3 regions of the Bacillus jepli genome follow, and region 3 is predicted to be linked to each of the others. Evidence: riboswitches for the same ligand, from Rfam matches in the RefSeq annotation. Region 3 holds a riboswitch; each other region holds the start of a gene.
What was found. A riboswitch is a leader RNA that binds a small molecule or an ion and turns the genes downstream of it on or off. The one in region 3 is predicted to bind cyclic di-AMP.

Region 1: another riboswitch for cyclic di-AMP. It lies ahead of ABC371_RS21035 (dicarboxylate/amino acid:cation symporter); the one in region 3 lies ahead of ABC371_RS01050 (potassium channel family protein).
Region 2: another riboswitch for cyclic di-AMP. It lies ahead of ABC371_RS23710 (cation:dicarboxylate symporter family transporter); the one in region 3 lies ahead of ABC371_RS01050 (potassium channel family protein).

The regions. Positions count from the first base shown of each region.
Region 1 is NZ_JBDFMO010000001.1:4,120,924-4,131,078, forward strand. Features, by position in the region: gene ABC371_RS20995 (ATP-binding protein) at 1-141, shown strand, start outside; gene ABC371_RS21000 (SOS response-associated peptidase) at 148-825, shown strand; gene ABC371_RS21005 (YetF domain-containing protein) at 946-1,620, shown strand; gene ABC371_RS21010 (hypothetical protein) at 1,640-1,918, shown strand; gene sstT (serine/threonine transporter SstT) at 2,174-3,409, shown strand; gene ABC371_RS21020 (hypothetical protein) at 3,510-3,824, opposite strand; gene ABC371_RS21025 (pyruvate kinase) at 3,968-5,431, opposite strand; tRNA gene ABC371_RS21030 (tRNA-Val) at 5,640-5,712, opposite strand; cyclic di-AMP (ydaO/yuaA leader) riboswitch at 5,886-6,041, shown strand; gene ABC371_RS21035 (dicarboxylate/amino acid:cation symporter) at 6,179-7,408, shown strand; gene ABC371_RS21040 (alpha/beta hydrolase) at 7,502-8,224, shown strand; gene ABC371_RS21045 (YjcG family protein) at 8,341-8,856, shown strand; gene ABC371_RS21050 (GNAT family N-acetyltransferase) at 8,864-9,286, shown strand; gene ABC371_RS21055 (DUF421 domain-containing protein) at 9,371-10,048, shown strand; gene ABC371_RS21060 (hypothetical protein) at 10,056-10,155, opposite strand, start outside.
Region 2 is NZ_JBDFMO010000001.1:4,670,576-4,680,730, forward strand. Features, by position in the region: gene ABC371_RS23685 (hypothetical protein) at 1-632, opposite strand, end outside; gene ABC371_RS23690 (Hsp20/alpha crystallin family protein) at 681-1,154, opposite strand; gene ABC371_RS23695 (Hsp20/alpha crystallin family protein) at 1,305-1,814, opposite strand; gene ABC371_RS23700 (spore germination protein) at 1,838-2,080, opposite strand; gene ABC371_RS23705 (spore germination protein) at 2,163-2,408, opposite strand; gene ABC371_RS23710 (cation:dicarboxylate symporter family transporter) at 2,551-3,822, opposite strand; cyclic di-AMP (ydaO/yuaA leader) riboswitch at 3,941-4,093, opposite strand; gene ABC371_RS23715 (dihydrodipicolinate synthase family protein) at 4,347-5,255, opposite strand; gene ABC371_RS23720 (fumarylacetoacetate hydrolase family protein) at 5,332-6,231, opposite strand; gene ABC371_RS23725 (IclR family transcriptional regulator) at 6,364-7,137, opposite strand; gene ABC371_RS23730 (sugar kinase) at 7,217-8,161, opposite strand; gene ABC371_RS23735 (dihydroxy-acid dehydratase domain-containing protein) at 8,191-10,155, opposite strand, start outside.
Region 3 is NZ_JBDFMO010000001.1:209,518-219,672, forward strand. Features, by position in the region: gene ABC371_RS01035 (carbohydrate ABC transporter permease) at 1-237, opposite strand, end outside; gene ABC371_RS01040 (ABC transporter ATP-binding protein) at 240-1,361, opposite strand; gene ABC371_RS01045 (TrkH family potassium uptake protein) at 1,653-2,978, opposite strand; partial or broken gene ABC371_RS01050 (potassium channel family protein) at 3,012-3,665, opposite strand; cyclic di-AMP (ydaO/yuaA leader) riboswitch at 3,754-3,898, opposite strand; gene ABC371_RS01055 (hypothetical protein) at 4,084-4,281, opposite strand; gene ABC371_RS01060 (endonuclease MutS2) at 4,802-6,736, shown strand; gene ABC371_RS01065 (MBL fold metallo-hydrolase) at 6,824-7,690, opposite strand; gene nhaC (Na+/H+ antiporter NhaC) at 7,687-9,108, opposite strand; partial or broken gene ABC371_RS01075 (branched-chain amino acid transporter permease) at 9,303-9,483, opposite strand; gene ABC371_RS01080 (SGNH/GDSL hydrolase family protein) at 9,677-10,155, shown strand, end outside.

The DNA of each region.
Region 1 (10,155 bases), 3.9 Mb from region 3:
CTAACGATTTGTTTTCAAATCATTGAACAGTTAAAAGGCTCAATTGAAGTTGAAAGTGCCATTGGCAAAGGCACAACCTTTACAATAAAGCTACCTACATACCAACCACCATCTACAATAGATATAAATAATGAGGTGTGATAAGAAATGTGTGGACGATTTACTCTATTTGCAGAGTTCGATGACATTCTCAATCGGTTTGATATTGAAGCCACAATTGAACAAAATTTATATATCCCTAGCTTTAATATTGCCCCCTCTCATTCGGTCCTTTCTGTAATCAATGATGGTAGACGAAATCGCCTTGGTTATTTGCGGTGGGGCTTCGTTCCTTCCTGGGCAAAGGATGAAAAGATTGGCTATAAAATGATCAATGCCCGCGCAGAAACGATTACCGAAAAACCAAGTTTTCGCCAAGCATTCAGACAAAGACGCTGTCTCGTTATTGCGGATAGCTTTTACGAATGGAAAAAGGGTACTGATAAATCGAAAACACCGATGCGAATTAAATTAAAATCAGATGAGCTTTTTGCAATGGCGGGAATCTGGGAGCGTTGGCAATCCCCTGATGGGAATGCATTGTTTTCTTGCTCGATCATTACGACCACTCCAAATGAACTAATGAAAGATATCCATGACCGGATGCCCGTTATATTGCGAAAGGAAGATGAAAAGCTATGGCTTAACCCTTCTTTTGATGATATTTCAATGGTTACAGATTTACTCAAACCATTGGCCGCAGAAGAGATGGAAGCTTACGAGGTCTCAGCTTTAGTCAACTCACCTCGAAATAACTCACCGAATTTAATTCAAAAAATATGTTAAAGGACTACGACTGCGATCCAAGACGGATTCAGTCTTTTTTGTTTTCACGATTAAGCGGGATAAACCACCATTATTTGGAGATAAATAAAATGATTTACAAAAGCGATTGGAGTAATATTTATGAAGTTTGCCCATTTATCAATCGAACTGATTACCGGCTTTTTCTTACTATTTTTCATCGTCAAAATTGTTGGTAGAAAAATCATCAACCGCCTTACACCATTTACATACATTGCAGGGATTGTCTTCGGAGAAATATTAGGAAATGCACTCTACGAAGATAGGATAAACACCTTTTATATCGTTTACTCGATGTGCCTTTGGGGATTATTATTATTCACTGTTGAGTTTCTTGGTCAAAAATTATTATTTTTCCGTGGAATTTTTGAAGGAAAACCGATTGCTCTTATCAAAAACGGAGCCGTTGATAAAGAAGCCTTAAAAAAGGCTAGGTTGAACATTAACCAATTACAAAGTCTTCTTCGCGAACGCGAAACATTTTCCGTTCGTGAGGTAGCGTTTTGTTTTCTCGAGGCAAATGGTAAAATTAGTATTTTAAAGAAAGCAAAATATCAAAAAACAACAGTAGAAGATTTTAACCTCCCAGAAAAACCTATCTTTGTACCTGTAACCCTCATTCGAGATGGAAAAGTATTATGGGACGAAATTCAAGATTTAGGATTTAATGAAGAATGGTTAAGAAATCAGCTTCAATCACAAAACGTTACAGATTATAAAGATATCTTCTTAGCAGAATGGCAGGAAGATGACGGAATTTTTGTACAAACCTACTAACCTTTAGGGGTGATTTTACGTGGATTTTCCAACTATCCATACAAATTTTTGGGATGCTGTATTTGCAGTGCCTTTCGTCATGATCATCACACAAATTTCAAAAATACTTTTGAAAATACCGAAAAGGTATGTTCCAACACTTGCTATTATAATTGGATTACTGGTCTCTGTTTTTTATAGTCATCGACACGATCTAGCAGCTGGACTTTTCATGGGTTGGTTTTATGGTTCAGCTGCAATCGGATCTTACGCTTCCTTGAAAACCACTATATTAGCATATCGAAAAACGAGCGAATAGTTAGTAAAGATTTATCATGATTAGAGTCGATAAACAATAAAAATCTATGTTAAAATAAAGCCTATATCCAATCTATACTTGGACTATAGGATTTTTTACGTGGATTTTTTTGGATTCGAGTTAACGAAAGTATTTTTTAGTATAATAATTTCCATCTTTTTAAAATTTATTAACAATTAACAATTTTCATGTTAAACTTACAAATATTATTCTTACAATATCATTTTGAACAACTATGAAAAAGGGGGAAAAAAGATGAAAGTAATGTTTCACAAATGGAATCAAATTAGCCTTGTTAAACGAATACTTGCTGGTATTATTTTAGGCGTTCTCTTAGCTTTGATTGTTCCTAAGGGAGCAAGCTGGGTTACCATCTTCGGTTCATTATTTGTTGGTGCTTTAAAAGCAGTTGCACCAGTATTGGTCTTATTCTTAGTTATTGATGCCATATCTAAACACAAAAGTGGTACCCAAACAAATATCAAATCAATTATAGGACTTTATGCGATAGGAACTTTTGTAGCCGGATTTGTTGCTGTTGTTGCAAGCTTTCTCTTCCCAGTTAAACTGACACTTGTTACAGGTGCAGAAGACCTTGCTCCTCCAAGTGGCATATTAGAGGTGCTGCAAACATTGTTATTTAATGTGGTAGACAACCCTGTTAACGCACTAATAAATGCAAACTACATCGGAATTCTTGCTTGGGCGATTCTTTTAGGGATTGCATTAAAAAGTGCAAACGAAACAACAAAGACTCTATTATCAAATGTTTCTGATGCAATCACAAAAGTTGTAAAATGGATCATTAGTTTAGCTCCAATTGGAATTATGGGATTAGTGTTCGATGCATTAGTTACGAATGGACTGACCGCGCTGATGGAATATGGTAAAATTCTTGCCTTATTACTCGGCTGTATGTTCTTTATTGCACTTGTTGTGAATCCATTGATTGTTTATTTCTACATTCGCAAAAATCCATATCCACTTGTTTTTCAATGTTTAAGAGAGAGTGGATTGACTGCTTTCTTTACTCGTAGCTCTGCTGCGAACATTCCGGTAAACATGAACTTATGTGAAAAACTTGGGTTAAATAAAGATACGTATTCCGTTTCCATCCCATTAGGCGGTACTGTTAATATGGCAGGTGCTGCAGTAACCATTTCTGTCTTAACACTAGCAGCCGTTCACACTCTTGACATTGAAGTTGATTTTGCAACAGCTCTTATTCTTAGTATACTAGCGGCGATTTCTGCTGCAGGGGCATCTGGTGTTGCGGGTGGATCCTTGTTGCTTATACCGTTAGCATCAAATTTATTCGGTATTCCAAACGACATTGCTATGCAAGTCGTTGGTGTTGGTTTCATTATCGGAGTCCTTCAAGACTCTTGTGAAACCGCCCTTAACTCATCATCTGATGTCCTTTTCACAGCAACAGCTGAATATGCGAAAAAGCGAAAAGACATGAAAAAAGCTGTGAGTAAGACAGCTTAAATACACTGATTAAATGTTTGATACCACTCATTAATTTGGGTGGTTTTTTTATGCAAAATTAAGTCGGTTACCAAATATAGGTAACCGACTCCAATACATATTAATAATAGAACCCAGGATATCCAAATCCATACCCATAAGGATATCCAAATCCTCCATATCCTCCATATCCACCATATCCCCAAGGGCCAAGTAAGGAACCAGCTGCTAATCCCCCTAATCCCCCTAATAACGCGCCACCTAAAAACGGTCCACCAAATCCCCAACCAAACGGTCTTCCGAATCCAAAGCCAAACGGTCTTCCAAAACCAAATGGTCTTCCGAATCCAAATGGTCTTCCAAAAATCCTACTATCATTTGAATCAATCATTGGAACCTGCGGATTTCCTACATAATGCTGATCATACACATTCATACTAAGTTATCCCTCCTCATATTTTCAATTACAATATATTCCGCGAATGTAATAATTCTTGGGCAATTATCTAAAATGGGCTTCATTTGTAATAACTTTTTAGGGCAGATGAAGGAAATCTACGACCATTGTTACTCTTAAATTCAAAAATCATATTGAACGAATGATACCAATGAATTTCTTAGATGAAATTGTGGGTCTTGGTTAATTTCGTTCAGCTTTTGTAAAAATTCGATCGAATTTGGAACATAAGGACCTTTATTAAACATCATACAATCTGCTCTTAACCCTGCATGTGCATCTGTTAATTCAGGGATTGAAGGGATATTCTTTTTATTCATATTTTCTAAGACTCCAGTGGCCCAAATAACAGGAGTATGGGCAGCTTGGCAAATCTCTAGAATTCCTTCTTGAGCACTTAAAAACTGCTCCAATCCAATTTCGATTACTAAATCCCCTCTAGCAATCATGACTCCAAACAAACCGTAATTTAATCCTTCAAAGATTATTTTGGATAATGAGATTACGGCATTTTTCGTTTCTATTTTTGCAATAATACCTTTTTTTTCATCAGTCAACATGTCTAACTGATGCTTTACAATTTGGATATCTTTTGGATGATTAATATAGGAAATTCCAACTAAATCAATGTCTTTATACATGGATTTCAAAATCGTTAAGTCTGATTCAGAAACGGCCGGTACATTTAAATGGACAAGGGAGTCAGGAAAGTTAATGCCATTTTCGGGATAGATTGTTTCTTCTTTTTTTCTTGTCAAAAGGATTTTAGCCTCGATATACTCCTCTGTACTCGATAAAACCTTTGCAACTATTTTCCCATCATCGATATACACTCTGTCACCGATCCGCACATTTCGTAAAGCTTTCGGTAATGTAACTCCAACCGATGCTGGCTCATTACCCGTTTTAGGAATTCCAATATATTTATCATTTTTATAAATTCGTAAAATATCATTTTTCTTTATTTTTATAAGGCCATCTTTATTTTTACTAGGTATAATTGGCCCAATTCGAATTTTAGGTCCTGGAAGATCTATGAAAATTTTACATTTTGCATTATTCTTTTTTTCTGCCATTTTTAATGTTTGAATGATCTCTTTCCATACAGTCAAATTATCATGTGCACAGTTTATTCTAGCTATTGTCATTCCGGCTTGCAGCAAATCGTTAAAAACTTCAGGGGTATTAAGCATTTTACGGTCAAGAGTAACCATAATATGTTTTTGATTGATTGTTTTTCCAAACAAGTTATCTTTACGCTCTTCTTTCAATGAATTCGCAGTGTTTACTTCAATATACTCCTTTTTTAAATAAGGGATAGAATCTTCCTTAGAAAGGTGTTGGATGATTTTATTTAAGGTGTCCATGATATGGGGGCTACTGTATGAAAGTGGCAAAAATCCTTTTTCAAGTAAAATATTGTTTAAATTGGGATGAGCCATTCTGTGTACAGCCAAAAAGTCCCGTAAATTCATTTTACTAAGGGTTGTGGAATCAATGACTTTGTTTTCGGTGTGTTTTACAATGGTTGTTTGAGCATCATCCCTTAGTTTTATCAAATATTCTTTTAGTTCAACCTGATCCATTTCCACCACATTCCTTTCAAGGATTTCAGAAAATACATTTATTATGTAGGGATTTTATCTATATAAATAGACTATAGTCAAAGGGATGTACCAAAACTTTGGGGTTACTTTTTTACATTATTCATTTATATTCAAACTTGCTAATATGTTGAAAAGATAAAAAAGCTCCACCCCCTTAAAAAATAAGGAAGGTGGAGCTTTTAAATGATGATTCCGATTGGGTTCGAACCAACGACCTCTACCCTGTCAAGGTAGCGCTCTCCCAGCTGAGCTACGGAATCAAAGTATTAGAATAATATATAATATACATGTGTAGTGAAGGTTTGTCAATTAGAATCTATCAATTCTCTATTTAACACTTAAAAATTATTAACAAGATAAAAAACGTATAAAAGCGTTTTAATTGACATAATGTCATTTTATAGGTATATTTATAATACTGAGGCAAAATATAACTTAATATTCGCTGAATTCCCATTTTTTAGGGAAACGGGGGAACCAAAACGTGCAAATTAAATGCACTCGGGGTGAATCCTTATTAATTAAGGTAGGACTATACTCTTCATCCGAATCCGACAGCTAACCTCGTAAGCATCTGGAGAGAGCATTGTTGTGTAAATCAACTTTAAGGCCGCGAGCCATACTCTCGTGGCCTTTTGTGTCTCCAAAAATATACTTTTCATCGCAATTCACCATTTCCTTTGCTTCTAACACACACATTCAACTACATCTTTGAGGAGGTTTTTTATGTCATTAACTAAAAAAATTTTATTGGGTTTAGGATTAGGTGCTGTTGTTGGTCTTATTTTAAATGTAACATCACCCGCTGCTTTTGAATTTGCAAATACCTATATCTTTGTACCACTAGGTCAGATCTTCTTGAATTTGATTAAAATGCTAGTTGTTCCAATCGTCCTAGTATCTATTACTCTAGGAGTTACAGGACTTGGTGATCCTAAAAAGCTTGGGAGAATTGGAGCCAAAACCATTACTTATTTTTTAGCAACAACTACAATTGCCATTACAATCGCAATTGCACTTGCCTCGATTTTCAAACCAGGTGCTGGTGGAGGATTTAATACAGAAGGTGCAGCCTACGATGGTGCAACTGAAGCTCCTCCGGTTATGGAAACGTTAATAAATATTATTCCAACGAATCCCTTTACCTCAATGAATGATGGAAATATGCTTCAAATCATTGCTTTTGCTATTTTTATAGGTTTAGCTTTAACCGTTTTAGGTGAAAAAACAAAGGGAATTTTAAATCTGTTTGAACAAGCAAATGAAATCTTGATGTATCTTGTTAATCTTGTTATGAAGACGGCTCCATATGGAACGTTTGGATTAATTGCAACAGCAATTGGAGGCCAAGGATATGCTGCGATTAAAGCAATGCTCGCGTATTTCTTGATCGTACTTGCTGCCCTACTCATCCACGCTGTTGTCACATATGGTGGTACGATTGCATTAATTGCAAAACGAAATCCAATCGAGTTTTTTAAAGGATTTTTGCCTGCCATGACAGTTGCATTTAGTACATCAAGCAGTAGTGCTACACTTCCAGTTTCTATGGAGACTGCTCAAAAAAATCTAAAAGTACCTGAGTCTATCAGTAGCTTTGTTCAACCATTGGGCGCGACAATTAATATGGACGGAACAGCCATTATGCAAGGTGTTGCAACCATCTTCATTGCACAGGTCTATGGATTTGACCTTTCTTTATCGCAAATTTTAGTGGTAATCTTAACCGCTGTCCTTGCGAGTGTTGGTACAGCTGGTGTACCTGGCGTTGGTTTAATCATGCTTGCGATGGTACTAACTGCAGTTGGTTTACCACCAGAAGGTATTGGTTTAATTATCGGTATTGACCGCTTACTTGATATGACACGTACCGCTATCAATATCACGGGTGATGCGGCATGTGCGGTTTATGTAGCAGAATCTGAAAAGAAACACATGGATGAAGCAACTGCTTAATACAGTATAAAGCGACAGGGATTTTCCCTGTCGCTTTCCTTTTTAAAACGGTATAATTAAGGTGTAAATTGTTGATTTGGAGGATTTAAAATCATGGTTAATAAGGGCACTGTTAGGGAAATGACTATACATAGTAAGATTTTAAATGAAGAACTTGAGCTGATTGTTTATTTACCAGCATCCTACTCTCCCCTTTATAAATACAATATTCTTATCGCACAGGATGGACGAGATTATTTTAATCTTGGCAGGGTTGCACGGGTTGCTGATAAGCTGTTAGAAGGAAGAGAAATCAGCAATACTATTATTATTGGGGTTCCTTATAAAAGCGTTACAGACCGACGTAGGAAATACCATCCAGATGGTGAGCAGCACCATTTATATAAGCGCTTTTTAGGAGAGGAACTGGCGCCATTTCTTGATCAAGAGTTCCCAACATATCAAATGGGCCAAGGACGCGCCCTAATCGGGGATTCACTGGCAGCGACTATATCACTATTAACAGCACTCGAATACCCTCATACTTTTGGTAAAGTGATGTTGCAATCACCTCTTGTGAATGAACACGTCCTTCAGAAGGTTGAAAATTTTGAAGAACCACACCTCCTTGATTTATATCATGTGATAGGAACGGGTGAAACCGAAGTGAAAACAACAAAGGGGGATATTGAAGATTTTTTAACCCCAAATCGTGAGTTGCATGACCTCATTGTGAAAAAAGGATTCCCCTATTTTTATGAGGAATTCAACGGCAACCACACTTGGAAGTATTGGCAGCCTGATTTGCCAAGAGCCCTTTCCAAAATGTTAAAATAACCTAATTGGTATTCTATCATTTTCAGATATTTGATATAATTGTGTTATTATTTCTCGTAAAAACTATATTTGGTACTTCATGTTTTGATTTTCAATCCATAAGGAGGGCAATAAAAATGAAATATGGCATTGTTATCTTCCCGTCCAAAAAACTTCAAGACAAGGTTAACTCGTATCGTAAACGATATGATCCACATTATGCATTAATTCCACCACATCTTACGGTTAAAAATGCATTTGAAGCATCCGATGAAGAAATTCAGGATATTACAAAGGAATTAGAAGCTGTTTCTACACAGGTTGAACCATTTTCATTAAAGGTCTTAAAGGTTAGTTCCTTTTCCCCTGTAAATAATGTCATTTATTTGAAAGTAGATCCGAATGAAGAATTACAAAAACTACATAATGCCCTTCACTCTGGTTATTTTGCAGGAGAACCCGAGTATGCGTTTGTTCCCCATATTACGATTGGGCAAAAGTTATCGAGTGATGAGCATTCAGATGTGTATGGTCAATTACGCATGTTAAAAATGGACCACGAGGAGCAAATTGACCGCATCCATCTTCTTTATCAGCTAGAAAACGGTTCATGGACCGTTTATGAAACATTTCGTTTAGGAAAGGAAAATTAGACACAGCATGGAAGCACGAATCGTAACTAACAACAAAGAACAAGACGATGCCTTTACAATCCGAAAAGTGGTCTTCGTCGATGAACAAAATGTACCTCTTGAAGAAGAAATTGATCAATTTGAAGATGAAGCTACGCATATTGTCCTTTATGATCACAATGAACCTGTTGGAGCTGGGCGTTTCCGTGAGCTAGACGGATATGGAAAAGTAGAACGTATTTGTGTCCTTGCTTCACACCGTAAAAACGGGGCAGGGAATTTGATTATGAAAAAGATGGAGGACATTGCAAAAGAGCGAGGCATATCAAAATTAAAGCTCAATGCTCAAACTCACGCGGAAAACTTCTATAAGAAACTAGGATATGAAACTGTAACAGGTATCTTTATGGATGCTGGTATTCCGCATGTCACAATGATAAAAGCATTATAAATTTAGAAAGGATGTCTGCTATGAGGCATCCTTTTTTTGGATAATTATAGTGAAACCTGCTCATTCTACCATAGAGAGGTGAGCATGTTGGAATTTTTTAAAATCACTTTTGATTTAGTAATTGGGCTTTTAGGGTTACTGATCCTTACAAAAATATTAGGAAAAACACAAATAACCCAAATTACAGCTTTTGATTTTATTTCAGCACTTGTACTAGGTGAATTGGTTGGAAATGCTGTTTTCGACCAAAAGGTTGGGATCATTCAAATTCTTTTTGCAATCCTAATTTGGGGATGTTTAATTTATGTAATTGAAATGATTACCCAAAAGATTCGCCAGACAAGACCATTTCTTGAGGGAAAGCCTTCCATTATTATTCACAAAGGGAAAATTATTCGAGAGCATTTAAAGAAAAACAAGCTGGATATTAATCAATTACAGCATCTACTTCGTTCAAAGGGTGTTTTTTCAATTAGAGAGGCTGAGTATGCCATTTTAGAAACAGATGGCTCAATCAGTGTTCTAAAAAAGTCTCCATATGAACCACCCACCCGTCAAGATTATAAAATGGCCCAACAAAAGGTTCGACTCCCAATTACATTGGTAAGTGATGGCGTGTTAATTCAAGAAAATTTAAAGGAAAGTGGTTTTTCGGAAAGTTGGTTGCAATCGGAATTGAAAAGCCAAGGTGTAGCTACTTATAAGGATTTACTATACGCTGAATGGCGTGAAGAGGAAGGCTTGTACGTTCAAGAATTCTAGCCTTCCTTTATATGGACTCGTTAAAAAGTAAGCCTTTGCCGGTATATTGTGCACGGATGGTTTCAATATATTGGCTTTGTTTTTTCGTCATTGTTTTTCTGTCAACA
Region 2 (10,155 bases), 4.5 Mb from region 3:
GCTTTTTTAAAATCATTCATGGTCGATAAAAAATCCTCCGCTAAGTCTGACGGGATGATTCCCGTTCCATATGTAGCTCCAACATTTAAGCTCCCACTTAAATCTTTTACTCCAAGGTGAGCGATATTATTGTTCAGTTCATATTTATCAATCAGCATTCGTTCAACCTTTATATCCTGATAAACAATAGGGAGATCGTTTGATTTCGTTTGACTTCCCAATGCTTCCTTGATTTCATGAAATTCCTTGAGGATCTGTTTATTTTCAGATTCACATTGTTGGATCCGTTCCTTTAGGCTAGTTATGTCATGGGTAAGGATATATAACTTTTCCTTCAGTTTGTCCATTTCGTGAAACCACTGAGCGTTCATTCTTTTTTCCAAAGTGGCAATGATTTTATCTTCAAGGTCATCAGGTATGCTAGGATACTTCTTTTCCTTCTTTCCCTTTGTTGCGGACTCTTCTAATGCATTCATGGTGGAAATGGCAAGAAAGTGGCTTTCCATTTTCAAGAACCGCTTCATTGTCACTTCCAGCGTATTGACTCTCTTAAATTCCATTTCAAGCGTTGCGATTCTCTTCTCTAAAGCCTCCTGGCCATTTGCCTTATGAAAATTTCTTTTAAAGGGCATTTTTATCATCACCACACTTTTTTCCATCAATTTATTTAGGATAAGCATCTATTCGATTATGACAAACTCCTCTGGCTCTATTTTTTTGTGATAGCTGATCACGAGGAGTCCATGATTAAATCTGGCTCTTATCGGATTGCCATCTGTTGGTTCTGGAAGCTCAATCGTGCGTTCGAATTCGCCATATACCCGCTCGTTTTTTAAGGCTGTTTCTGGTTGAAATGGCAATCTTGAAATTCCTTTTATGGTTAGTTTCGATCCAATGACTTTTAATTGAATGTCTCTTTTATCAATCCCGGGGATTTCGATCAAGATGACGATTTGAGAGTCTAGCATGAAGATATCTATTGGAGGATATTCCATTGATTCTGCCGAACGACTTGTTTGATGTTCATTTTGTTCTGCCTTCATGTCCTGCATAAATTTCCTTGCAGATTCCTTATCAAATACTTGGTTCCAAAAATCACCCGCTTGATATTTCTGGGCAACCTCCATCCACTGCTTAAGCTTTTCAAAATCCACGATGCTTCCCTCCCCTCGTAATTCATTGGATAAGCTAAATTGTTATTGCTTTCTACTATTAATCATATTGTTCGATTAGCGTTTCATTCCTGTGAATTCGCTACAGCATGCCTGTTTTGCGATTATCTAAGGAACAAGACGCCCATCCGCTCATTCAATGGGAGGGACGTCTATTTGTGTATATTGCATATCGGTTGCCTTAGGTAGTTTGATTTGAAGATATTCATCTTTATAGGTGGTAATAGCTCCTTTTTTCTTGACAATCTCAGGCAGGGCGAACACATGATAACTTTCTTCGTTCGGGTACCCCTCAATGATAATTTGGTTGGATGTATGAAAAATTTTTAAGTTCGGTAATTTTGACGGATCCTTTATTCTAAACTTCACATACACGTGATCAAGAGAATCAAATATCGAAGGAGTTAGTTCACTTTGTTCTTTTTGTTCGGGTAAAGAAATCTCTCCATCTTCACTCACCTGGTTCTCATGAAACGAACGATTTAAAACAGAAGCATTTTTTTGAAAGTAGTCCATGGAAGTTGACATTGATTTCGAAATGGACTCTTGAACAAATTTTTCTATACTCGAAGACTCTGTTGACTGTTTCATCAACTGCTGCATGATATCATTAAATGGAAAGAGGGATTTAAAGGGGAACATTTGATAACCTCCTTATACTCAAACTAAAATTGATTAGAAACAGGGAAAGATGGGTTGAAGATTTGGTCTTGATCTGTAACATCTGTATCTAAATAACCTTCTGCAATCCAAGATGAATTTGGTGAGATATCACCTAAAGAAAAGCTTAAACCTACATTTTTTGAATTGGCCGTGTGGCTATTATGAACCGTTCCCCCAATATCAAAATTCGCATTTTGACTCATATTATTTGTCTTTATATTAAAGATATTAATCATATAGGGCATCTTATTTAGTCCTTTCTCTTTGACATTATCCTTCATCTTATACGCATAAGCGTAAAGGAGTTCTTCTAAAAATGGTATATCATCAATCCTGAGCAACATTTTTCACAACTGCTGGGTTTCCAATATCTCCTTGATCATTAAAATCTGGGTCAATAAACACATTTTCCATCCCCGAAGTAGTTGGTGAAAGATCCCCATAGGATGAATTTTCCCCTTGGGACTTAGAATTTGCTGTGTGAGCATTATGAAAGGATTCACCAATATTCACTGAACCGTTATTCGAAATGCTATTGACTTTCATGCTATAAATATTGATATGAGTTGGCATATTGATTACCTCCCCCTTCATGTTCTTATATCTTATGCAATAGGCATGCAGGCTGTTATCCATAATTTGAAGTTGTTACTTTTGACGAAAAAAAATAAGCACATTTCCGTTCAACAGAAATGTGCTTACAAGACTAATATTTTTATGAAGCTTCAGCTGTTTCTCTCAAGGTTTCAACTTCAACAGGAGGGTTAAATTTCCCTTCCCATTTCGCCACAACGAGAGCTGCTAATGAATTACCTACCACGTTAACCGCAGTACGTCCCATATCAAGAATACGATCAATACCCGCAATAAATGCTAAACCTTCAGCAGGTAAACCAATTGTACTAAATGTCGCTAATAACACAACAAAGGAAACTCCAGGCACTCCTGCCATTCCTTTAGAAGTTACCATTAACACTAACATAAGCGTAATTTGTTGACCAATGCTTAGGTCAATTCCGTACATTTGAGCAATAAATAAAGAAGCTATCGCTTGATATAAAACAGATCCATCCAGATTAAAGGAATAACCTGTCGGAATAACGAAAGTCGCAATATGCTTTGGACTTCCTGCTTGCTCCATCTTGTCCATAATTTTCGGAAGGACGGTTTCCGAGCTTGCTGTTGAAAAGGCTAAGATGAGCTCTTCCTTGATCAATTTCAGTAATTTAAAAATACTGAACCCAACGAACTTAGCAAGTAAGCCTAAAACAACAATCACGAAGAAAATCATCGTTCCATAAACGGTAAGGGCTAGCTTACCTAATGGAATCAGGGATGTAAAACCATATTTCGAAATCGTTACCCCGATTAATGCAAATACACCGATTGGGGCATACTTCATAAATAAGTTCGTTACATAAAACATGGCATTGGCCATACCTTCAAAGAAACGCAATACTGGTTTTCCTTTTTCACCAATCGCAGCAATTCCTAAACCGAATACGACGGCAAAGAAAATAATCGCGAGCATGTCTCCTTCAACCATCGCTTGGATTGGATTCGTAGGAACAATGTGAAGCAGCGTATCGGTAATCGATTTTCCCTCTTGTTCCTCTGAGGTATGAACATAACCAGAAATATCACTTTGCTCTAGCTTGTCCATATTTAGACCAGAACCAGGCTGAAAAACATTGGCAGCAATCAGACCGACCGCGATCGCGACTAATGTCATCCCTATAAAATAAGTAAGAGACTTAGCGCCTAACTTTCCAACCGATTTTAAATCACCAACACCAGCAATCGCAACGATGATACTCGAAAGGACAATTGGCACTACAATCATTTTAATTAAACGGATAAAAAGATCACCGAACGGCTGTAAGATACTCTGTGCTGTTGCACTTCCGTAAAAAATCCCACCGACGATAATCCCTAAGACAAGACCGATAAAAATTTGAGTGGCTAAACTTAATTTAAACTTTTTCATAAATTACCTCACCTTCTTGATGTTTTTTATATAGCTGTATTGCTTAGGCAAGGGAAACAAATGAATACGATAATTCTCACAAAAAAACGGCAAATGCCGACTTACGATTCTATCGTTCTCGTTTCCACTAAATTGCTTACGAGGTTAGCTTTCAGGTTAGGACTATCGGAAACACTGAGCCCTTTCTTTATTAGAATTCACCTATAACGGAAATATCCGTGTAAATCATTGGGTCCCCCGCTCTTAAAATAAGATTAAGCACATATGAACTAAAAGAATTTTATCATTAAAATACTATATTAGTAAACTATTGTTTATTTCCAGTAAAAGTCTAAATCACACCTTCCACATACCATTTTAAAATCTTTTTCTGTTTAAACCTTTGCGCAAACACATTATTCTTAAATAATTATTCCCAAAATAAAGAAGGGAGCAGTCTCTAAATATTATAAGGACTACTACCCACTGGCGGAACGCTTCTTATTTATTTTTGCTTGTAAATTAATTTCGACGGTTCTTATGCATCAATTTAGATGTGTATTTATAAATGTTTCTACCTTTTGGTTTAATGTCGTTTCCTCTGCCAAGGCAGGTGGAAGATTGGCTGTTTTGTAACCAAGAATTGTTTGGTTTACCGTTTCTTTGATTGCTATGAAAAGCGGATCGCTAAGTTCATAAATGGACATAAAGGAATTTATCTTTTGATGATAAGTAAGTGCCTCTTGTAATTTCCCAGATTTAAAACAATTATATAGATTAACAGATTGTTCGGGAGCAAACACGGAGGTTCCATTAATCGACCCTGCTGCTCCAATTTGTAACGCTGGGAGAACTAAATCATCGAATGCTGCGAAAACAGCAAAATCCTCTCTCTTCTTTTTTGTCTCAAGAATAAGTTTTCTAATATGCCCAAGGCTATCAATCGTATCTTTAATACCCACAATATTCTCACGGTTTTCAGCAAGTCTTGCAATGAGTTGTGGTGACAGACTCTGACCTGTTAACATCGGGATATTATATATTAACACAGAAATATTCAAACTTTTGGACACACTAGTAAAATAATCATAAAGTTGATCCTCTGTAAATTTCCAATAGTACGGACTTACGACAAGGACCCCATCAGCACCGCATTCTTGGGCATGAAGGGACAATTCGATTGTATCCGCTAATGAAGAAGTCCCTGTACCAATCAAAACGGGTACCCGATTATTCACATACGGAATCATTTCAGCAATGAATTGCTTACGCATCTCAATGGATAAAGAAGAAAACTCTCCAGTACTACCCATATATAAGATCCCGTGTACCCCTTTATTAATGAGAAAATCCGTTAACTGTTTGTTCGCTTCCCAGTTAAAGTCTCCATCCTCATTAAATAAGGTGACAACCGGAGAGATTACCCCATGAAACTTACGTGATTCTCGTTCCACTTATTCATCCCCCTTTTCCGAAGTTATCATTGTAAAACTCTCCTCCACATCCCGTTGGAAGAGAACGCGAATCCAGTTACATGACTTTCTCACTAGGCACCTGAACTTTTACAGGATTAGCTAATACACCGATAGAGGAAATCTCAATTTCAATATGGTCCTTCTCTTTAAGAGTAAATTCGTTTGGCGGTACAATCGAGGTGCCTGTTAACAGAACTGTACCATCAAAAATTTCATTGTCTCGAACTAAGAATGAGACTAATTCTTCAAAACGTCGTTTTAACTGAGCTGTATTGGCAGTCCCCTCAACGACCAGTTGGTCACCTCTGAAAATTCGGCAGATAAGCTGAAAATTATACGGGTCTTCTACCGTTTCCGCAAGGCGAATAGCTGGTCCAATAGCACATGAATGTTTCCATATCTTAGCTTGTGGTAAATAAAGGGGGTTATCACCCTCGATGTCCCTGCAACTCATATCATTACCAATTGTATATCCAACAATCCGACCATCTTTTGTGATGACAACACCCACCTCAGGCTCAGGAATTTGCCAGTTGGAATCATTTCGTAAGTATACGGGAGTATTCGGCCCAATAGTTCTGGCTGCAGTTGATTTTAAAAATAACTCAGGTCGCTCAGCATCATAGACTTTGTCATAACAGGTTTGTTCGTCGTTTTTTCCATTTGTAGTTTCATAGTTTCTTGCATCCCTACTTTTCTCATAGGTCACTCCAGAAGCCCATACCTCTGGGGCAACAATCGGAACTAGTAATTCTAATTCGTCTAGCCTCTCTTTAATTGGTTCAGTCCCGGCTATAGAGTTTTCAATCAGTTTAAGGGCTGTAACCCCAGTAGATTCCGCTTGATTCACCAATTCCATAAAATCCGAATGAGGCAAAGAATAAATGTCTCCCTGATCTGTTAACGCACCTAGCACCACAGCTGAATGATTATTTACAAAACGAATGATTCTCATGTAAAACCCTCCTGTTTTATAATATAAAACTAAGTTTTGTTATTTAAACAAAAAAATGACTCCACATCACGATGCAACATGTTGAATAAGGGCCAAGGATTTTTATGTTTTAGGTCATAAAAATCCTTGACGCTATTTGATCGGTAAATGCATTTCATATCCTAATTCTCTAGATATTTTCATCGCAGCTTCTTTTAGCATCTCAACCGTCCGCTGCAGTTTTTCTTGGTCGATACTTGCAGAATGCTGAGACATACTCATCGCCGCTACAACTGTTCCAGTATGATCCCAGATTGGAACTGCAACGCAGGTGATTCCTGGTTCATTTTCTTCTTTATCCATCGAATAGCCGTTTTCCCTTACGTTTTCAAGTTCAGCCAAAAACAGTGTTTCATCTGTGATTGTATTAGGCGTCTGCTGAACGTATTCATAATCTTTAAGGATTTCTTGAAGTTCATTACTAGATTTATTTGCAATAAGCGATTTTCCGACCGCACTGCTGTGCAACGGTATCCTTCTTCCAATTCTTGAGTACAGTACTGTCGCGGAGGGACCTTCTACCTTATCAATATAAATCCCTTCTTTGCCATCACGAATAACAAGATGGACTGTATTTCCCGACTTTACCGACAACTCGATTAAATACTTTTTGGCAATCGTACGAAGGTCAAGTCTTCGAATGACAACATTACCACGCTCGAATAGTTTCATTCCAAGTCGGTATTTACCGTTTTCAGGATTTTGCTCAATATATCCTCTTTGCCTTAATGTCTGTAATAAAGAGTGTACTGTACTTTTATGAAGTTGCATTTTTTCACTAATTTCAGTGATTTTCATTTCCTGTTCGTATTCATCGAATAAATCGAGGATACGGAGGGCACGATCTACTGATTGAATGATAAGCATTATTCTCACCCTTCTAAAGTCCTATATATATGAATACATTTTACCATAATAAGTAGATTAGTAATATGTATTCTTGGTGTTAACGAAGCACTTCCGTATCCCTTCTATCCTGACGAATTTGTGACCAAAACGGGTACCCTTCCACATCGCCTGCAGTAGTCAGGGCAAATGCTCCCACCCTATTTCCAAGGCGTACCGCTTCTTCCAATGACCATCCTCGTAAGAGTCCAGACAGAAAGCCAGCAGCAAACCCATCTCCTGCACCAATTGGATCAACGATTCTAGTTATGGTATAACCTGGAACAAATCCTTCAGCTGCTTTCGTTGCATAATAAGCACCTTTATCACCTAACTTTACCACAACTGTTTCTACACCTTTTTCCAAAAAACAGGCGGCAATATCCGTTGGTTGTTTCTTTCCCGTTAATATTGTTCCTTCTTCAAGTCCAGGAAGAACGATATCAGATTGAACGGCGATGTCGTTCAAAATCCCGTGCGCCTCTTCTTTGCTCCAAAGCTTCAGACGGATATTCGGGTCAAAGACTACCTTCACTCCATTCTTTTTCGCCAATGAAATGGCATGCATTACGGTTTGCCTGCAAGAAGAGCTTAATGCAGGAGTAATGCCGGTTAAATGAAGGTACGTCGCCGTTTTTATTTGCTCTTCATTTAAATCTGCTGGAACCATCCTGCTGGCAGCAGAGCCTTTCCGGTAATATAAAATATTCGGTTCCTGCATAGGTCGCATTTCCTTAAAAAATACCGCGGTAGGGTTATTTTCGTCAAAAACAACACCCGAAGTATCAACGCCTTCTCCTCTAATAAAGTTTCGAATGTAAATGCCAAACTCATCCATTCCAAGTCTTCCCGTCCATCCCACTTGATGACCGAGTCTTGAAAGAGCGATTGCGACATTCGATTCTGCTCCCCCAATTGTCTTTTGAAAACTGCTATTAAACCGTAAGGGGCCTGGTGTTATTGGGGTAAACAAAACCATTGTTTCACCAAATGTAATGACATCCATTCATTAGCCCCCTATTCTCCCGATTGAATTCAATGTTTTTTTTCTGAAAGATTGGTTGAGTAAGCAGCCAAATCCACCTTATAGTCGTATACAGCATCTTCTGCCACCTCGAACGGAACAACACCATTGGCTGCATCCGTATGTCCCGCCATCCGATTGCTTGCGGCGATAAGACGCTGGCGTTGACGAATCGTTTTTAGTCTTATTTCACCCAGCTCTTTCCTAGCCTCTTTAGCAGTATCAAACTGAAATACAAGATTTCCATTTTGGAATTCTTCTTCATCTAAATAATCAATTCTTTTGTTACGAAGCTGTAGATAAAGCACATCCCCTGTCTTTAAGTAAAGAATTCCTCCACCATTCTTCGCTTCTGGAGTCATGTGCCCAATCGCAGCACCGTAGGTTACTCCAGAATAGCGGCCATCACTGATTAACGTTGCTACTCTTTTCAGCTTTCGGTTCGCGTTGATATGTTGCATTGGGGTAAACATTTCTGGCATTCCGAATGCTTCCGGCCCCTGACCGGACACAATCACGGAAATTTTCAAAGCACCTTCAGCAACCATCAAGTCAAATAGCTCATCATACTCCAAATTCATACCGTTTTTAAACAAATCAGGTGCATTGTGTTTGAGCATTGCCTTCATCGTTAAATAGTCAAAACTTCTGTTCTGCTTTAATTTTTCTAATAAATTTTCTTCCAACAATCTTTCATTGGCGCTATGTTCATTATCATAGAAAAGGACAAATGACGCCTTGTGATCAAAATTATCGAGTTGTGCTGTCGTCATTCCGCTTATCTTAACCACAGCACTTTCAAAAAAGTTCCCTGTTAACACGTCTACTCCGCTGAATGACCTTCTTGGTTTTGAGAGAATAATAGGATTATCCTTTACTCCAGTTGCCGGTAAACCTTGTTTTTTCGAGAGCCGCTCTCTCCATGTTGTCCCTGTCACTGTCGGTGCATCTATATCCATTGGGACGCCATTTTCAATCAACTCATAGATAAGTGTTTCCATCCCTTTAATCTGACCACTACAGCATTGCATCGCAAGTGCAAAAATGTCTCTGCCCTCTGTCAGGCTATAGTTAAACAAATCTGGAATAGGAACCTCATGATGGATTTGGTCATAATCCCACAGGTTAAATTTATAACCGCCGTACACCATCGCAGCAACGATATGCATCATCAAATTGGTGGAGCCCCCTGATGCGCTGTGAATTCTGATCGCATTTCTAATATTGGCAGCCATAATGCTTGAAGTTCCAAAAGCTGGATCATTTATCATCCCTGCAAGTGAATCCACTGCTTCATTTACCTCTACCTGTGTTGGCGGAGCTGTCAGTTGCTCAACTGCAGGATGTACGAGCCCCATACCCGCTACTAGGTGGCGGGAGCTGTTTCCTGTTCCGTTAAAGGCACAGACACCACCCTGACCATCACAAGTTGCGACAGCCAATTTCTTTTCGTAAAGCTCATGCTGATCCTTCGTAATGATGCCCCGCTCCCGAGCGCGCTCAAGTACGCCTTGGAACGCTGTATTTGAGGAGCATTGTAAAATATACGAAAGTGCGTCACGTAAGTCAAAAGCAATGTCCTCGGCCCCTTTCGCTTCTGCAAGGAGTGCTACTTCTTCAAGCTCAGAAAAGAGCGCACTTGGGATCGTTCCTCCCTTCAGAACATGAGCAGGAGCAAAAGTAGCAAAAAAAGGTGCCTCATGTCGGAATTTGCGAACTCGATCTAAATGTGCCAAGGCACTTACGACACCAAGAGGCTGTTTGTCACAGCCCTGAATCACGAATGCCCCGTGATAGCTGTGCGCTTCCAGCTGGTTCACAACCATTTGCGCAACTGCATTCCGGCTTTGTAAGGAATAGCTCATACCCTGGTTACTCTGTGCGGTGCCATCACACATGACAGGAGTCGCAAATTGAAAAGGGACGCCTCCGTTCTGCCAAATCCGGACGGCTGCCCTTGCAATCGTTTGGAAGTC
Region 3 (10,155 bases):
CATATACAAATAGTTTTCCAAACCAACAAATACGGTTGTCGCTCCCTTTGCATCTGTCAAAAAGAAGCTTAAATACATGGTCTTAAACAAGGGGTAAAACACAAAAACACTAAATAAAACAATCGATGGTAATAGAAATAAAATTCCTTTAAGTAAACTAGAAATCCGTTTTTGCCTTTTTGCTTTCTCAATTTGAATAGTAAAGGTTTCATTATTTTCAATGATTGGACTGATCATACTCATATCGCTACAACCTCTTGTTTCTTCCCAAGTTCAGCAGATTTAAGTAACTTGCCTGAATCTCCATCAAAGAATAGTAGGTATTGGGGTAAAATTTGCACAGGAACCATTTGTCCAAAATGGATGTTCCACTGTCCTGGCCATTTTGCCGTCCATAATTCCGAACCAACATCAAAAGAAACCGATGTTTCATTCCCTAACTGTTCAACATTCACAGCTTCTAAGTATGTAAGGTGCTCTTCTTTTTCAAGGCCTGAAAATAAATGCTCTGCTCGGACTCCAACCACGAGGTTCTGAGTTCTAGGTAAATCCTTAACCATCATAGGATTTATGGGTATATGTAATTGATTTTCTATTATGAGTTCTGTGCGATCTTCCGATATGACGGCTTTTCCTAGATTCATTTTTGGGGAGCCGATAAAAGATGCAACAAACAAATTTTCCGGTTCATTGTATAAGGTAATAGGTTTTCCCACTTGTTGAATCTTTCCGTCATTTAGGACCATAATCCGGTCACCCATCGTCATTGCTTCGACTTGGTCATGAGTCACATAGATCATCGTTAACCCCAAGCGTTTCTGCAATCTTCGAATTTGAACCCGCATGTTTGCACGAAGCTTTGCGTCTAAATTAGAGAGCGGCTCATCCATTAAACATAGAGGGGCATGACTTACAACCGAACGTCCAAGTGCAACTCGTTGTCTTTGACCTCCTGACAGTTCCCTAGGTTTCCGCTTTAATAATTCGCTTAAGCCTAACATTTCTGCCGCTTCAGTAAGCCTTCTTTGCTGTTCGTGTTTATTCACTTTTCGAGCTTTTAAACCGAACAAAATATTTTGCTCAACTGTTAAATGTGGATATAATGCGTAATTTTGAAAAACCATCGATAAATTTCGGTTCTTTGGTGGGAGATGGTTCACGACTTCATTGTTAATTTTGAGGATCCCCCCAGAAATGTCTTCAAGCCCTGCTATCATCCGAAGCAATGTACTCTTCCCAGAACCAGAAGGACCAACAAGTACGAAGAATTCACCTTCCTCAATCGAAACATTGATTCCATTCAAGACATCCTTTTGTTTATCGTATGATTTTGAGATATCAGTCAACTCAACCTGACTCATGCCCAGCCTCCTTTCCAATTTACAAAACCATTTAACCACATTTGGCGCTCTAAAAATGCTTGTTTACTGTTTTTTGACAAACTCTTATATTCCCTTAATTAATTAACATTTATTTGTTGAAATTAATCTTATTTTTACAATAAACGTGACGAATGTACCATTTACGAAATGCCCTTATATAAAAATTAAAATCCATTGTAAAGAAGTGTAAACAGCTTTATTTCAAGATAAATAAAATAACCCTGAAACCGGAATTTTTTTTCACGGTTCAGGGTCTCTTAAAAATTTTCGTTAACCAGTTAGAATGTCTTCTTTGGGGTACCTTATTTTATCCACTTTAGGTTTTGCTAAAGAGAAAGCAAGGGTTAGCGGTCCTATTTTCCCAAAGAACATCATGAATATAATCACTACTTTTCCGACAAAAGATAATGAAGATGTTAGTCCCATTGACATTCCAGCCGTACCAAAAGCAGATACTACTTCGAATAATGAAACTAAAAATGGTGCATCCTCTGAAATACTTAATATGAACACGGCTACCAATACAAATAAAAGACTCATAGTCGAAATTGCTAATGCTTTTAATACAATTGTTCCAGATAATGTCCTTCTATAAATAACGACATCTTGTTTACCCTTTAAAAAGGACAAAGCACCAAAAATGATCACAAGAAACGTTGTTAATTTGATTCCACCACCTGTTGAGGCGCTCCCCGCCCCAATAAACATTAAGATGATCATTAAAAAAGCAGTCGATTCGTTTATGCCTGCTGTATCAAAGGTATTAAAACCTGCCGTTCTTGGTACAACACCTTGGAAATAGGCTGCCCATATTTTTTCTGTCAATGAAGGTAAACCAGCCAATGTTTTTGGATTATGATACTCTAATACAAATACCAAAAATACAGCGACCAAATTAATAATAAAAGTACCTATAATCATCAGTTTAGAGTGCAAACTTAGCTTTTTAAAATTTTTAGTATGCCACACATCCATCAATACCGTAAATCCGATCCCACCGGTAATAAATAGTAAGCTAATCCCTATATTTATGATTGGATCCCCTGCATATGACATTAAATTATCTGACCATAGTGCAAAACCAGCATTATTGAAGGCAGATATGGAATGAAAAAAACTATAGTAAATCCCCTTTTGCCATCCATACTCAGGAACCCATTTAATCGCTAAAATAAGTAAGCCGACGAATTCAATTGATATGGAAAAAATAAACAGGTTTTTAACTAGTTTAATAACTCCTCCAATTGAAGTCTGATTTAAGGACTGTTGAATAACTATTCGTTCCTTCAAACCAATTTTTTTACCAAGCATCATATAAAATAGGACAGCAAAAGACATGATTCCTAATCCACCAAGTTGTATCAAACAGACGATTACAATCTCACCAAACGTCGTAAAAGCTACCGGTGTATCCACTACAACGAGTCCTGTCACGGTCATTGCGGATGTTACTGTAAATAAAGCATCAATCCAACTAATGGATGTAGTTGTTGCTATTGGTAGTTTTAACAATATGGCACCAACTACTATAAAAAACAAAAAAATGAGTATTAAAAGCTGGTAAGGAGACAAATTTATATGTGTTTTAATATTCATACATTATCACACTACTCCTATCATTCAATGAATCTACAATCCTTTTTCTTCCAAACGTTGTATATCTAAATTACTTCCCATAACCACCAATGTATCACCTTGTTGAATGATATCATTGGGTAAAGGTGAAATATTGATGAAGTCCTCCCTTTTAATAGCTAGTATTGTACAACCATACTTTGCACGTATATCCAACTGAACTAACGTTTTATGATTTATTTTTTCCGTAGCTTTTAACTCGACAATACTGTAGTCTTTAGACAGCTCAATAAAATCAATAATCTTTTCAGAATTTAGTTGGTGAGCGACCCTTATTCCCATATCTTTTTCAGGATGGATTACTTGATCCGCCCCAATCTTTTCAAGAATCTTTTGATGGTAGGTGTTTTGCGCTTTTACCTAAACCTTAATTCCCATCTCCTTAAGTAATAAAGTACAATGAATACTTGATTGCATATCTTCCCCGATAGCAACTATGGCAAGATCAAAGTTCCTAATTCCCAGGGATTTAAGCGTATTTTCATCCGTTGCATTTGCAACTAATGCTGTTGTTGAATCATTTACTATATTGTTAACTCTGTCTTCATTTATATCAATTGCTAATACCTCATTACCTAACATGATCAATTCACTACACACTGTACTTCCAAAACGACCTAATCCAATAACCACGAATGACTTTTTCAACAGGTTCTCCTCTTTTCTCTCCATAACACCACAAAAAAGACCATCACAAATAGAATGGTCTTAGGCTAAACCTTTGACCTTTCTCTCGATACGGATACTTTAACGCTTACGGGGTTAGCTGTCGGATTAGGAATTGAGAGTATCCCTTCTTACTATGTAAGATTCACCCCAAGATAGGACTTACCTATCAAAAATTGGTTCCCCCGCTCAAAATGATTCAGCGAATAAAAGGTGTTCGGATTATTTATTTGAATTAATAATGAGAATTTACTCCTGTTTTATTGCGTTGTCAACACATTTTTCAACTTCATTCTCTGTGATTTAATCGAAAAATGTTAGATCTGTTCCAGCATGAAAAGACCCCCATGCCATGGGAGTCTAATTTCTGCTGAATCTAAATTAAGTATCGGTGTATCATTTACTTTTCCTCTTGGTCCGCAGCATCATCGGCACCTTCGCCAGCCTTGTTGCCAAGTGCACCGCCAGCAATAGCACCCGCAACAGTTCCAAGTGGCCCTAACACAGATCCCACTACAGCACCAGCAGTGGCACCAGCACCCGTTCCTAATGCTTCACCAGTATTGATATCATCGCGATTTCGTTTATTGTCAGCCAAATATCCCACCTCCTCGTGTAGGAAATGCTTTTGAACTTCACATTTCCCTCAAACATAGTTTGCTCAACATAGCTCCATATCTTTCGTGTGTATATTTCCTCATTTGCCCAATTATATCTTGGAGCATTTCTTTTGCACTTGACTTCTAAATTGAACATAGGATATAAAGAAAGAGTAAGTAAAAAAATTCCTTATCTAAAGGAGTATGAGTTTATGTTATCGGTGGTTCTTAACTAATCCATAATTGGATAGCTGGAAGAAGCAAAAACGTAGCAAACGCTATGTTTATTTCACTATGGCTTCTTTTGGAAAGTTAAGAACACGCATCATAGCTATGAAAAATAGATCCTGCTATGGCATGTTTGTCATGGTTTTTTTGTGTCTAAAACCAGTCAAACATCTCAAGCACAAGGTCTATCTTCTGCCGTCATGAGCGCTTTGTTCATGACGGCTTTTTGAATATGGCCTCGTGAACAAGTCCTCATGAAATTTTACACATATTAAAAAGGAGGATTTACCATTGAATACTCAAACAATGGAAGCACTAGGGTATTATCAAGTTTTAAATGAGATCTCACAATTTGCTAGAACAATCCGAGGAAAAGAAACACTTCTCTCGTTAAGACCAATAAAAGACAAAAAGAAAATCGAGCTTTCTTTACATGAAATTTCAGAAGCGATGAACATCCTAGCAATCAGTGGAAGTATACCTATTCATTCGTTGGATCAAATCGGGCACTACATTACACAAGCGAATAAAGGTATGGCTCTAAAAGTAGACCAATTTACGCAAATTGTCTCATTCCTAGACCACTGCCAAAAGCTAAAGCAGTTTATGAAAGATAAGGAATATGCCGGTCCAATGGTCAGTATGTATGCTTCATCGATTGGTGATGTATCAGAATTAGAAGCAGAAATTAGCCGTTGTTTACGAAATGGCCAAGTAGATGATTACGCATCAAGTGACCTTAACTATTTACGTAGGCACCTTGCGACTCTACAAGATAAATTAAAGGAAAAAGCACAATCATTAGTGAAAAGTGGAAGAATTTCACCGTATCTGCAAGAAACGAACGTTTTTGAAAGGTCAGGTCGTTATGTTCTTGCCATAAAAAAAGAATATCGAAAGAAGATTCAGGGTTCGATATTAGATACTTCTGCTTCTGGTTCCACCCTCTTTATCGAGCCTGTTGAATTAAGTGCCATTCAGGAGGATATTGAACTTATAAAAATTGCGGAAGAAACTGAGGTAGAGCGGATTTTATATGAACTGACTCAGCTGTTTCTTTCATATGAACAAGTTATCCAGATTGCCATTGAGACGATGCATCACTACGATGTTCTTTTCGCAAAAGCGAAATACAGTCAAATGATTCAAGCAGACATACCTATAATCAATGAAGAATTTCGGATTCAACTAATGGAAGCGCGTCATCCAATGCTTGGAACCAAGGCGGTTCCGCTCACGATTCCGATTGGTGAAAAGGAACGAGCCCTTGTGATTACGGGACCAAACACTGGCGGAAAAACTGTGACATTAAAAACAGTCGGGCTCCTAACCTTAATGGCACAATCCGGTCTCCCTATTCCAGCCAAAAAAGGGAGTGAAATAGCCATCTTCCAACATATCTTTGTCGATATTGGTGATGGTCAAAGCATTGAGCAAAACTTAAGTACATTTAGCTCACGCATGGTAAATATTATTGACATTTTACAAAAGACAAACGATGCGTCACTCGTATTAATCGATGAACTTGGGTCTGGTACTGACCCGAGGGAAGGAATGGCCCTCGCCATTGTTATATTAGAGCAACTATATGAGAAAGGCGCTACATTATTTGCGACTACCCATTATAGTGAAATGAAGAAGTTTGCCGATGAAACGGAAGGTTTTTTAAATGGGTCAATGGAGTTTGATATCGACACATTACAACCAACGTATAGACTTTTACTTGGAAGGAGCGGACAGAGTCAAGCGTTCGATATCGCAGCAAAACTAGGGATGCATCCTTCACTTCTTGAACGCGCACATCAAAAAGCATACCAAGAACAAAAGGATTTTCATCAAAACATGACACACGAAACATTACAATCTCCTTCCTATCAAAGGCAGGTCATTGTAAATAAATATGCACGAAGGAATGTAGAAAAACAGAAACTAGAGCAACCTGTAAATAAAGCAACTCTCTATAACCAAGGCGATAATGTCCTCCTCCTGGCAACAGGTGAAACAGGCATTGTGTACAAAGGACCAAACGATCGTGGTGATTACATTGTCCAAATCAAAGGAGAAAAAAGAACGATTAATTATAAAAGATTGGAGCTGAAAATTGCCGCTGAAGAGCTCTACCCACCAGATTACGATTTTGACATCATCTTCAAAAGCAAAGAATACCGTAAACTAAACAAAGACATGAACCGCAAATTCGTCGAAGACAAATGGCTGGAGGAATAAAGAAAGGGACACGGGGACCCGCGTCCCACCATTTTTTACAAAAAAAAGATGTTCAAAAGGAAATTTTCTTCTTGAACATCTTTTTTATCATATTCTAAATTCCATCTCTTCATCAGCAATATAAAAACCTTTTGCCTCAATTTCTTTTCTTAATGCTCCATCTTTTTGCAATACCGGGTTTGAATGGTTAAGATGTGTAAAATAAATCTTCGTTTCCCCTACTAAATCTGGAAGCAGTTCCATCGTTTCCGTCATGACCGGATGGGGAATTTGTCGATAATCACGACCAATCTTTTCTAGATCTTGTGGAGAATGAAACGTGCCATCAAGAAAACAAATGTCTGCCTCTTTCGCCGCTTCACGAATATCGATATCCCATTCATCCCAACGATCAATATCTGGAATAAATAAAACCTTTTTATTCGGACCTTTGATCCAAAAAGCAAAAGTCTCCGAAAACTCATTTCGATGGGGAACGATAACCGGAGTAACTGTAACTTCCGAAGAAATGCTTACAGGCTGTCGATCATGGATTTCTTGAACAACAATGTTTTCAAGTGTCGTTAACTGACTCCATGGCGCATTATTTTCCAACACCTTTTTCATTTTTGTTCCTGCCATCACGGGCAATTGACGGGAATTAATTGATTCTTTCCCTAAATACATCAAACCTGGATAGTGACCGATATGAGCATGTGATAGAAAAATACTACTCATCAACTTTGATTCCATCCCATATCTCATTTGTAATCGTGCCATTTGTTCTCGCAAATCAGGTGTAGCCTCAATTAAATGCCATTTGTTCTCTTCTGGTAAAATAATCGCCAAGGAGGCGGCCGTTCTTTTAAACCTCGGATCCGCTATTGCCCTCTTACAATTTTCACAAAAGCAATTCGCTTGTGGCAACCCTCCATCTTGAGCAGTACCAATCACACTTAAAATGACTTCACTCACGATACAACTTCCCTTTCTACATGTGCCTGTTTTTTTTCTTGGCTGTAATCCTTTCTAGCAATTGTCCATCCTGTAAAACCAAACAGTAGATTTACGAGTGGTACAAGATAAATAAAGAATGCATATGGGATAAACTCCCATGCACTCACACCTAAAATGCTTGAGGCAAACACGGCAGGAACACTCCACGGGATAAGATTAATTCCGACAGTTCCCATCGACTCAACTGTTCTAGAAAGATTTTTCGTATCAATGTTCATATCTTTATACTTCTGTACAAAGGTCCTTGCCGGTAGAATAATCGCCAAAAACTGAGCACCACTTGCTAGCGCAACAACAAATGTCGTTAAAAGAGTAGAACCGATTAGTGAACCAGTGGATTTCACTTTCTTCAACATTTTGCCTGTTAAGACTTCAAATGCTCCCGTTTCTTCTAATATCCCACCGAGGGCAGTAGCAATCATAAGCATTCCGACGGTTCCAAGCATAGAAGCAAGTCCGCCTCGATTTAACAATGAATCAATTTCACCTACTCCAGTTTCGATACTAAAACCACTTGTCATAAACTGAACAATTGAACTGACCGAGGTTCCTTGCACCACAACAGCTATAACTGCTCCTAGTAAACCTACACCCATTAATGCAGGTAACGCAGGAGCCCGCTTTAGCATTAAAAAGATTGTAAAAACCGGTAGCAACAACAATAACGGATGAATTACAAAAGCATGATCTAAACCTGACATAATAGTTTCAATGGTTCCAGAACTAAAACTCGTGCTAGACTCTTCAAAACTACCAAACACCCAAAATAATAATAGGGATAGCAAAAATGCAGGGATCGTGTCCCAAAGCATGTGCTTTATGTGACTAAATAAATCCGTATCAACTAGTGCAGCAGCGATATTGGTCGTATCGGATAATGGAGATAGCTTATCTCCTAAATAAGCACCAGATATAACTGCCCCCGCAACAAGAGCTGGCGAAAATCCTAACCCCTCACCAATGACCATGAATGCGAGTCCTACAGTTGCGATCGATGTGAAGGATGTTCCTAGAGTAATCGAAACAATCCCCGTAACAAGAGCAACAATCGGAACAAACCAGGATGGATCTATTATTGAAATGCCATAATAAATCATAGTTGGAATAACACCACTCGCAATCCAAGAACCGATAATCGTCCCGATGACCATTAAAATAAACACTGCTGGTAATGCCCTTGTTACTCCATTGACCATCATTTGTTGAATATCATTCCATCTCCATCCGCAGCTACTCGCAACGATGGAAGCTAAAATCACTCCAACCAGTAACGGAAAATTCATTCCTGCTTTCCAGATAAAGATCGAGCATGCCGCAGCTATAATTAATCCCAACAATGGAATAATAGATTTCCAAATTGTAAGTTTTGACTTCACCATTTTCCCCACCAGTCAACTAGTATCGATCCCAAAATACTTTATCACTTTAAAGCTTTTATGCTTTTAAGTGAATTATTATGCACTAATCATAATTTATAATGTTTCATTAGTCAACTGGGACAGAGGGACAGGTTCATTGTCCCCGTTTTTATCAATCCCAAAAAATAGGGACGCGGTACCTGTCCGCGTCCCTAAAAGATCATTTGAACCAAGATCATATATACGATTGTTCCTCCTGCAATGGAGAGGAGCATATTTCTTTTCCAAAAGTGGAGCATGGCAACGACTGTCACTGAAATGAATTCAGGCATACCATGACTTCCTGCAAATAGGTTAATATCTTTTGACCAAAAGTCCAATCACCGCTGATGGATTGTCTATTTTGTATAATTTTATATCTAAAATTCCACATAATATAAAGAGAATTTATTATTAAATACAAATTCTCTTATGTGGTAAATCTCTTGTATTTGCTAAAATAGTAATAACGGAGAGGTTCATAAACGATAATCTATAAAAGCTGTATGATGCGGAACCTGCATCCCAAATGTGAAGGAGATTTTAGATGAGAAATCCCCCAAAAATTTACCTATTTTATTTTATATCTGCACTTATATGTGTATTTGTTGTGCTGCTAACCATTCAACAGAAAAGTAAAGCAGCAAAACCAGTATCCATTTCAGAACACGAGTATTCAATTATTGAAAAACTTACTTATAAACAACCTGTTACCATTGTCGCCTATGGTGATTCCATTACATGGGGATATGAACGAGATACTAGAGGCAAAGTGAATCAGGTTAAAAATCCTTATCCAAAAGTCTTAGAAACACAACTCAGAAAAAAGTACGGATACAATAAAATAAAAGTGATCAATAATGGGCATCCCGGCTGGACCTCTATTCAAGCTCTAAAAAATGTTGATGAGGAAGTTCTTACGATTCATCCGGATTTAGTCATTTTGATGTTTGGTATAAACGATGCAAGAGGTCATATGAAATATAGTCCAAATGCGCTCCCCGTCCCTGTTGAGCAATATAAAGA